One region of the Pseudomonas sp. KH_017 genome, then DNA from elsewhere that is predicted to be linked to it. Evidence: riboswitches for the same ligand, from Rfam matches in the RefSeq annotation. Region 1 holds a riboswitch; the other holds the start of a gene.
What was found. Region 1 has a riboswitch for cobalamin ahead of AC3IT6_RS12875 (CbtB domain-containing protein). Riboswitches for the same ligand answer to the same signal wherever they lie in the genome.
Positions count from the first base shown of each region.

Region 2: another riboswitch for cobalamin. It lies ahead of cobO (cob(I)yrinic acid a,c-diamide adenosyltransferase); the one in region 1 lies ahead of AC3IT6_RS12875 (CbtB domain-containing protein).

Region 1 is NZ_CM174509.1:2,831,107-2,836,211, forward strand. Features, by position in the region: gene nfuA (Fe-S biogenesis protein NfuA) at 176-760, shown strand; gene cobM (precorrin-4 C(11)-methyltransferase) at 918-1,664, opposite strand; gene AC3IT6_RS12865 (cobalamin biosynthesis protein) at 1,748-2,161, opposite strand; gene AC3IT6_RS12870 (CbtA family protein) at 2,158-2,865, opposite strand; gene AC3IT6_RS12875 (CbtB domain-containing protein) at 2,877-3,068, opposite strand; cobalamin riboswitch at 3,190-3,415, opposite strand; cobalamin riboswitch at 3,626-3,838, shown strand; gene cobW (cobalamin biosynthesis protein CobW) at 3,942-5,012, shown strand; gene cobN (cobaltochelatase subunit CobN) at 5,016-5,105, shown strand, end outside.
Region 2 is NZ_CM174509.1:1,772,438-1,777,542, reverse strand. Features, by position in the region: gene AC3IT6_RS08085 (cobyrinic acid a,c-diamide synthase CobB) at 1-1,177, opposite strand, end outside; gene cobO (cob(I)yrinic acid a,c-diamide adenosyltransferase) at 1,174-1,785, opposite strand; cobalamin riboswitch at 1,868-2,100, opposite strand; gene AC3IT6_RS08075 (hypothetical protein) at 2,254-2,838, shown strand; gene AC3IT6_RS08070 (PQQ-dependent sugar dehydrogenase) at 2,905-4,218, shown strand; gene AC3IT6_RS08065 (class I SAM-dependent methyltransferase) at 4,325-4,987, opposite strand; gene AC3IT6_RS08060 (C40 family peptidase) at 5,006-5,105, opposite strand, start outside.

The DNA of each region.
Region 1 (5,105 bases):
GGCTTGCTCGCGAAGACGTCGTGTCAGGCAGCCTTGATGGCGACTGACCCACCGCTTTCGCGAGCAAGCCCGCTCCCACAGAGGGATTTGTCGGAATCTTTCCCGACAAAAACACTAGGACTTTGTCCGGCGCGTTGATTGGCGTAAACTGCGCCCAAGCCTGCGAGGAGTTTCCATGACCGCTATTACCATCACTGACGCCGCCCACGATTACCTGGCTGATCTGCTCTCCAAGCAGAACACCCCGGGCATCGGCATCCGCGTCTTCATCACCCAGCCTGGCACCCAGTACGCCGAAACCTGCATTGCCTACTGCAAGCCGGGCGAAGAAAAATCCGAAGACACCGCGCTGGGGCTCAAAAGCTTCACCGCGTACATCGACCACTTCAGCGAAGCCTTTCTGGACGATGCCGTTGTCGACTACGCCACCGACCGCATGGGCGGCCAGCTGACCATCAAGGCGCCAAACGCCAAAGTACCGATGGTCAACGCCGACAGCCCGGTCAACGAGCGCATCAACTACTACCTGCAAACCGAGATCAACCCGGGGCTGGCCAGCCACGGCGGTCAGGTCAGCCTGATCGACGTGGTCGAAGACGGCATCGCTGTCCTGCAGTTCGGCGGTGGTTGCCAGGGCTGCGGCCAGGCCGACGTGACGCTGAAGGAAGGCATCGAGCGCACCTTGCTCGAGCGCATCCCTGAGCTCAAGGGTGTTCGCGACGTGACCGACCACACGCAGAAAGAAAACGCCTACTACTAAGGTGTTCGCTGCGAAACGAAAAAACGGCGCCCGTGAGCGCCGTTTTTTTTATGGGGAAATTTCGTTGGCTCCTTCGCGAGCAAGTCGAATCGTCGCACCGCCGCTCCCACAGGGGAATGCATTCCAAGTGGGAGCGGGCTTGCTCGCGAAGAGGGCCTCAGGGCCTGTAGAGATGCGCATGCCCCGCGCGATACAGCGACGATTCACTGAAATGGTCGCTGCCCAGCACCCGACCCACCAGAATCAACGCCGTACGCCGAAACCCCTTGGCTTCAACCTTCCCGGCAATATCCTCAAGCGTGCCCACCACCCAATCCTGATCCGGCCAGCTCGCGCGGTGAACCACGGCAATCGGGCAATCGGCGCCGTAATGGGGCAGCAGTTCCTCAACGATCTTCGCCAGGTGATTGACCCCCAAGTGAATCGCCATGGTCGCGCCGTGCTGCGCCAGGCTGGAGAATTCCTCCCCAGGTGGCATGGCGGTCTTGTCGGCGTAGCGCGTCAGGATGACGCTTTGCGAAATGTCCGGCAGGGTCAGTTCCGCACCCAAAAGCGCTGCGCAAGCGGCTGTGGCCGTCACGCCAGGTACGATTTCGAACGCAATGCCCAGCTCGCGCAGATAGCGAATCTGCTCGCCAATGGCGCCATACAGGCTCGGATCGCCGGAGTGCACCCGGGCCACATCCTGGCCTTTGGCGTGGGCGCTCTTGATCAGGTCGATGATCTGTTCCAGATGCAGTTCGGCGCTGTTGACCACCTGTTCGGCACAGTGACCTTCCAGCACGGCGGCGGGCACCAGGGAACCGGCATAAATGATCACCGGGCAGCTGCGAATCAGCCGCTGGCCCTTGACGGTAATCAGTTCGGGGTCGCCGGGACCTGCGCCAATGAAGTAGACGGTCATCGTCGGTTCCTGTGGGGAAAAAGAGTCTGAACAGGGCTTCAGATGAAGAATGTTCATGATCAAAGGCGGGGATTATCGGTTTTTTACGCAGCGCCGGCCAATGCCAGTGTTGCCTGGGCGTATTTTTGCCGTGGAATCAGCAGTTTTGCCGGGGCCTGGGCCAGTTGTTCCGCCAGGGCCAGTGCGGCGCTTTCCGCCACGCCGTAGCAACCGGTGCGTTCAAACGCTATTTGCGATTGATGACTGAGTTGCGGTTCATAAGCGGCCAGTTGTTCACTGCTGAAATACATCAATTCCAGGCCAAGCTGCTGAGCCAGTTCGATCAGCGCAGGTTCGTCGCGCTTCGAATCGATGCTGGCCAGCGCCTTGATTTCATGACGAGCAATCTGGTGTGCCTCCAACGCCTGATCGAGCAGCGCCAGCAACGTGCTGACAGGGCAGCCGCGCTGGCAGCCCAGGCCGACCACCAGGGTCGGCGCTGTGCTGATATCCGTCATGCGTGGTATTGGCCATCGCTTTTGCGACGGAACAACCAGGCGCTGATCAGGCCCAGGGCCAGCCAGAACGCCACGTTGGTCAGTTGCGAAGCGATTTTGAACTGGGTTTCCAGCGCCTCTGGAGCGAGCATCGAATGCACTTCCGGTTGTGGTGCGCCAATCACATGGGGAACGGCGAGGATCGCCGCGCCGAGGACTTTCATCAGCCAGTGCCGGCTGAACACGATCAGGGCGATACCGACGGCGGTGGAGGCGGCGGTACCGATCCACCACAGTTGCCGTTGTGCCAGATCGGCGGCAGCGGTGCCTGGCAGTTCCGGTGGCAGGCCGAGGGTCGGCGCGAGCACGAACGTCGCATAACCGGCCAGGCCCCAGAGCAGGCCTTGCGAGGTTTTGGTCGGCGCACGCAAGGTGTACAGGCCGGCCAGCATCAGGGCGAAACCGACGGCCACTACCAGGTTGCCACCGGTGGTCGACAGCACGCGCTGCCAGCCGTCTTCCGGCTCCCAGGCTTGTGCGTCGTGGGTATGGGCAGCCATCGCACCGTCGGCGTGTTCATGCATTGCAACAGCGGCCGGTTCGGTTTTTTCGTAGGTCTCGGCCTGCAAAATCAGCGGAGCGACCCAGAAGCTTTGCAGCAGGGTCAGCAGCAGGGCGGCCAGCAGCCCGGTGAAACCTGCGGTTTGCGCAATACGCTTGATCATGTCGACAGCTCTCAATGGCACGGGAACGCGGAGCTGTGACGGGTATCGTGGGCGGCGTTGTGCACCGCTTCGATGTGCGAGAAACCGGCGAAATACACAAGGCTTGCGCCCAGGATCGACGCGCAGACGGCGGCGGCCAGACGTTGGGTCAGGGTTGAGGTGGTGCTCGCGGATGTGTGTTCGGCGCTGCTGATGATCGACATGGCGTTTCCCTCTGGTCTGTCAGCGGGGAATAAGAGCGCATGCAAAAACCCGCACGACCAGGCGCGCAAGGTTTCAAACAGCGCCCGCCCACCGCGGGTTTGTTGGTTCAGTGACCGTACTGGTCACTTTGTGTTGCGGGCCGGTCTCCGGGCTCACGAGGGGCAAAGGCTTGGGCCTGAACCTGAAAGCATCACCTTCCCATGCCGCAGTGGCACAGTGGATCTGACGCTTCGCTCGCTTACCGTTGCGGGGGCAGCACCGGACTGACATGGCTTAAGAGTAAAGCACATGATTCACCGGTTTCCCGTTTCACCCTGTGAAGGGCACCCGTAACAAGGTGTGTAGGAGAGCATGGGCGGGGGTTGGGCGTCAATTGGCAAGGGTTCTCAATTCGGAACCGAGGCGTGGCCTTCGCGAGCAAGCCCGCTCCCACCTTTTACCGTATCCCCATGAAAGAACCCGATTCAATGTGGGAGCGGCGGTGCGACGATTCGACTTGCTCGCGAAGGGATCACCGCCGATTTCAAGTGAACATTGACCCGCCCCAAGACCATGCGTAGCCTTGCGCTTTCGAGGTTCTTCGGCGTTTGCCGAAGCTAAGAAGGGAACGCGGTCGATGCCGCGGCTGCCCCCGCAACTGTGAACGGTGATGTTCGTTGCCACGCCACTGCAGGCTCAAACCATGAGGCCGGCGGGAAGGCGCAGCGAATGCCAGGCTCAAGGCCGGCACACCGTCAGCCAGGAGACCTGCCTCGTCACAGATTCTCACTTTCAACCGGGCGGGGTGATCCGGTGGCGAACTCTTCAGGCACGCGCGTCCGCGTTGTCGGTCGTCGTCCCGTATGCCCGTCACATTAGCCATAGGGCATCCGATGAAAACACTGGCCAAACTCCCCGTCACCATCGTTACCGGCTTTCTCGGCTCGGGTAAAACCACGCTGCTGCGGCACATGCTCGACAACGCCCAGGGTCGCCGCATCGCGGTGATCGTCAACGAATTTGGCGAGTTGGGCATCGACGGCGAAATCCTCAAGCAGTGCTCCATCGGTTGCACCGAAGAAGAAGCCAACGGCCGTGTCTATGAACTGGCCAACGGCTGCCTGTGCTGCACCGTACAGGAAGAATTCTTCCCGGTGATGCGCGAACTGGTGGCCCGTCGCGGCGATCTGGACCACATTCTCATCGAAACGTCCGGCCTGGCCCTGCCCAAGCCGCTGGTGCAGGCCTTCCAGTGGCCGGAAATCCGCAGCGCCTGCACGGTGGATGCGGTGATCACCGTGGTTGACAGCCCGGCCGTGGCCGCCGGCACCTTCGCCGCGTTTCCGGATCAGGTCGACGCCCAGCGCAAACTCGACCCGAACCTGGACCACGAGTCGCCGCTGCACGAACTGTTCGCCGACCAACTGGCCAGCGCTGACCTGGTGATCCTCAACAAAACCGACCTGATCAACCCGGCGGACCTGGCCCGCGTGCGCCTGGAAGTCGCCGAGGAATTGCCGCCAGCGGTGAAAATCATCGAAGCCAGCAGCGGTCGCCTGCCGCTGGACGTGCTGATCGGTCTGGGTGCCGGCTCCGAAGAACACATCGACAGCCGTCACAGCCACCACGACCATCATCACGATGGTGACGATGATCATGACGACCACGATCACGACGCCTTCGATTCGATCTCCATCGAACTGCCGCAAGCCGACGAAAGTCTGCTGCTGGATGCGCTGACCCAACTGGTGGTCCAGCACGGCATCCTGCGGGTCAAGGGTTTTGCGGCGATCCCGAACAAGCCGATGCGCCTGCTGATCCAGGCCGTGGGCACGCGTTTCGACAAGCACTTCGACCGCCAGTGGGGCGCTGAAGAAGCGCGAGTCACCCGCCTGGTGCTGATCGGCCAGGAACTGGACTCCACTGTTCTCGAAGCGCAATTGCGCGCCGCGCTCAGCGTGTAAGCCATGCACCTGCTCAGGACCCAGCCCGGCGGTTTCGTGTCGGATGACAACATTGCCGACCTTGGACAAACCCCCTCCGAGCTGGTGGTCCTG
Region 2 (5,105 bases), 1.1 Mb from region 1:
TCAAGCCCCGGGCAATCGGCGCCAGTTCAGTGGTGGTCAGCGAATGGTGATAGGTGTGCCCGCGCAGCGAACCTTCCGGCAGTTCCACCGCCTGCAACGCCAGCGCTGCCAAACGCTTTTGCATCACCGCATCACCGGCCAGCAAGCCAACCAGTTCGGCGCGAGTGCCCTCGACATCGGTCAGGGAATCGAGCAGATACAGCATGCCGCCGCACTCGGCGAGCAACGGTTTGCCTGCCCTGTGGTGGGCGCGGATCGCGTCGAGCATCGCGGTGTTTTGCGCCAGCGCGACATGGTGCAGCTCCGGGTAACCACCCGGCAGATACAGGCTGTCCGCCTCCGGCAACGCACGGTCGCGGATCGGCGAGAAGAACGACAACTCGGCGCCCATCGCCCGCAGCAGATCCAGGCTCGCGCCGTAGGTGAACGCAAAGGCTTCATCGCGGGCGACGGCAATGCGCACACCGGCCAGCAGCGGTTCGGCCGCGATGACATCAGGGGCGGCGAATTCGACTGCCGGTGGCAGCGCGACCTCGCAACTGCTGGCCAGGGCATCGGCCGCCGCATCGAGGCGCAGGTCGAGATCGTTCAACTCACTGGCCTGCACCAGCCCCAGGTGCCGGCTCGGCAATTCGATCCCGGTTTCCCGGGACAGCGCGCCGTACCAGCGCAAACCTTCAGTCAGGCTGCCTTCGAGCAGTTGCGCGTGGCGCAGCGTGCCGACACGATTGGCCAGCACGCCGGCGAACGGCAAGTCCGGCTGATATCGCGCCAGCCCCAGGGCCAGTGCGCCGAAGGTCTGGGCCATGGCGGTGCCATCGATCACACCCAGCACCGGCACACCGAAATGCCGCGCCAGATCGGCGCTCGACGGCGTACCGTCGAACAACCCCATGACGCCTTCGATCAGGATCAGGTCCGCTTCAGCGGCGGCTTCCCACAACAACCGGCGACTCTCCTGCTCGCCGACCATCCACATGTCCAGTTGATACACCGGCGCACCGCTGGCGCGTTCGAGGATCATCGGATCGAGAAAGTCGGGGCCGCACTTGAACACACGGACCTTGCGCCCCTGATTGCGATGCAATCGGGCCAGCGCTGCGGTGACGGTGGTCTTGCCTTGGCCGGAAGCCGGCGCGGCAATCAATACCGCCGGACAGTGCCGAGGCTGACTCACAATTCGACGCCTTTCTGCGCTTTGATCCCGGCTTGAAAGGCGTGTTTGATCACGCCCATTTCGGTGACGGTGTCGGCCATCTCGATCATTTCCGGCTTCGCGGCACGACCGGTGACCACCACGTGTTGCATCGGTGGTCGGGCCTGCAAGTCGCTGAGCACCTGATCGAGATCGAGGTAGCCGTGCTTGAGGGCGATGTTCAGTTCATCCAGCACCACCAGGCCGATGGATGGATCGCGCAGCAGTTCCCGGGACACCGCCCAGGCGGCTTCGGCGGCGGCGATGTCGCGCTGGCGGTCCTGGGTTTCCCAGGTAAAACCTTCGCCCATCACGTGAAAGCGCACCTGCTCGGGAAAGCGCCGGAAGAACAACTCTTCGCCCGTGCTGTTGCGGCCCTTGATGAACTGCACCACGCCGCATTGCATGCCGTGCCCCATGGCGCGGGCAAGCATGCCGAAAGCCGAACTGCTCTTGCCCTTGCCGTTGCCGGTCAGTACCAGCAGCAGGCCACACTCGTTCGGGGAATTGGCGATGCGCTCGTCGATCACGGCTTTTTTGCGCTGCATGCGCGCCAGATGGCGTTCGTCACGATCAGGGGTATCAGTCATGGGGGAGCTCTCCGTTTAGGCAGGAATAACGGCGGGCAGGCACAAGAATAGAAGGCAACAAGCCTGGCATCGCCCACCGTGATGCCGCTGGATGAATCAGGCCGGTCTCCGGGCTCATGAGTGGCGCGGGGCCAGACCGTGCGCCTTCCCGCATCAAATCGACACAGTGGCATCACACACAGTTTTCACTCATTTACCGTTGCGGGGGCAGCGCCGGAATTGCGGGCCTTCGACCAACAGAAGGACTCACTCACCGGCTTCCCTGTTTCACTCTGTCGACCCAAGCCACAGAGCACCTGAAACAAGCCGCGAAGGTTAGAGGGTTGGGGGTGGAGCGTCAATTAAAGCCGGGAGGCCATCGACCGAATAACTGCCATCAATCAATAAACTGACGTCAATCTTGTGCCACGCTCTCAGCAGTGATATCAAAGAGCCACAAACTCACAACACAACAACAAGGGTGAGCCCATGCAAGGCATGATCATCAGCAATCCAAAGCTGGAATTCCTGCGCCCGGTGCTCGAGCGCTGGTTCGAATGCATCGACCGTTACAATGCCGTCCGCGGTGATGGCGACACACCGTACTGGCACGACGAAAAGGCCAATCTCGGACTGCTGTCTGCCGCCGCCTGGATGGCCGAGATGGTCACGCTGCAACAAGCGCCCACCCGCAAACAGACCGAAGAAGGCGAACGCAACAGCCGCGCCGACCTGCTCCTGGCCTCGCCCGAAACCCGCGCCTACATCCAGACCAGCCAGCGCTGGCCACGGGTCAACAGCCTCAACCTGTCCCAGGCCTTGCTCGACATCGCCAGCGATGCGAAGCGCCTGAGCCACGCCAGCGACCTGAAACTCGGCTGCCTGTTCGTCGCCCCGCAAAAAGCCCAGCAGGGCGCCACACCGGAAGAACTCCAGGACATGGTCGACGACCTGCAAAAGGAACACAGCTGCGCTGTCGCCTGGTATTTCCCTTATGCCTACCGCAAGTTGCGCAACGAAGCCGGCAACTATCACCCCGGCATTGCGGTGCTGTTCAAGGAAGCCCGCGGCTGAGGGTTGAACCATCGCACGACAACGCTTCTCTATGATTAGAACAAGGCATTCATAGGGAAGACCAGCATGCGCACGCCCCCGCTCGTTCTCGTTATCGCGCTTGGCGCAGGGCTCGCCGCTTGTGGCGAGACCTCCCGCCTGCAAGTCTCCGACGGTACCGGCCCATCACCCCGACTACCAGAACCCAACAAGACACTGGTTCCGACCGTGAACATCGCCCCGGCCATCGGCTGGCCACAGGGTGCGAAACCCGTCGCCGCCACGGGCACTCAAGTGGCCGCTTTTGCCGAAGACCTGGATCACCCGCGCTGGCTTTATGTGCTGCCCAATGGCGACGTGTTGGTAGCGGAAACCAGTGCACCACCCAAACCCGAAGACGGTAAAGGCATTCGCGGCTGGGTGATGAAGAAAGTCATGGGCCGTGCCGGAGCCAGGGTGCCCAGCGCCAACCGCATCACCTTGCTGCGCGACAAGGACCACGATGGCGTCGCGGAAACCCGCACGGTGTTTCTGCAAAACCTCAACTCGCCCTTTGGCATGACCCTGGTCGGCAATGACCTGTATGTGGCCGACACGGATCGTCTGCTGCGCTTTCACTATGAAAGTGGCGATACGCAGATCAAGTCGCCGCCGATCAAGGTTGTCGACCTGCCGGGCGGCCCGCTGAACCACCACTGGACGAAAAACGTCATCGCCAGCAAGGACGGCAGCAAGCTCTACGTGACCGTGGGTTCCAACAGCAACGTCGCCGAAAACGGCATGGACAAGGAAGAAGGTCGCGCGGCGATCTGGGAAGTGGATCGTGCCACCGGCCAGCAGCGGATCTTCGCCTGGGGCCTGCGCAACCCCAACGGCATGGCCTGGGAACCGCACAGTGGCGCGTTGTGGACCGCGGTCAACGAACGGGATGAAATCGGCAGTGACCTGGTACCGGACTACATCACTTCGGTGAAGGACGGCGCTTTTTATGGCTGGCCGTACAGTTACTACGGCCAGCATGTCGATATTCGCGTCGAGCCGCAAAACCCGGACCTGGTGGCCAAGGCTATCGCCCCGGACTACGCTGTCGGCCCACACACGGCATCACTGGGCCTGGCCTTCGCCGAAAACAGCAAGCTGCCGCCGCCCTTTACCCAAGGGGCATTCATCGGGCAGCACGGCTCATGGAACCGTAACCCTCACAGTGGCTACAAAGTGATTTTCGTGCCGTTCAGCGCTGGCAAACCCGTCGGAAAGCCCGTTGAAGTGCTCACAGGTTTTCTCAACGACAAGGACCAAGCCATGGGCCGCCCGGTGGGTGTGGTGATCGACCGTCAGGGTGACCTGTTGGTGGCCGATGATGTGGGGAACAAGGTGTGGCGGGTTTCGGCAGTCAAGTAAGTCACTTGACCTGTGGGAGCGGGCTTGCTCGCGAAGGCGGTGCTTCAGTCAGAATATTAGTCGACTGACAGCCTGCATTCGCGAGCAAGCCCGCTCCCACAGGGGCTCAGTGTTTGCGGCACAGAGTTAAACCATCGCCCAACGGCAACAACGACAGATCCACCCGCACATCGTCTTTCAAGGCCCGGTTGAGCGCCTGGATCGCCCGGGTGTCCGCGCTCTCGGGGCTGGCCTCAAGCACGCGCCCGCTCCACAGGGTGTTATCAAACACCGCCAGCCCACCAACCCGCAGCAATCGCAGGGCGTGTTCCAGATAAGCCGGGTAGTTGGCCTTGTCGGCATCGATGAACACCAGGTCGAACTGCTCGCCTTGCCCTTGTCGCTCAAGCTCGGCGAGGGTTTCCAGCGCCGGGGCCAGTCGCAGGTCAATCCGCCCGGCGAGCCCCGCCTCTTGCCAGTAGCGCCGTGCGGTGGCGTTGTAGTCGCCGGGGATGTCACAGCAAATCAGCGAACCGTCAGCGGGCAACGCCGCCGCCATGCACAGCGCGCTGTAGCCGGTAAAGGTACCGACCTCGAGCAAGCGCCTGGCCCCCGTCAGCTTCACCAGCAAAGCAAGAAACTGCCCCTGCTCAGGCGCCACTTGCCAGCGTGCCATTGGCAGCGCCTGGGTCTCATCGCGCAAGCGCTTGAGCAGTGGCGTTTCGCGCAGCGAAACATCGAGCAGGTATTGGTACAGGTCGTCGTCGAGATTGAGCGTGCGAGCAGTCATGAGCACCGACTCCGAAGGTTACGGATTGCGCGCCAGGTGTTCAGGCTGCAGAACACGCTTGGCGCTCAGATAAGCCTTTTGCCAATAAGCCTTGGACAGGTTGTCGAGCTTCACGGTG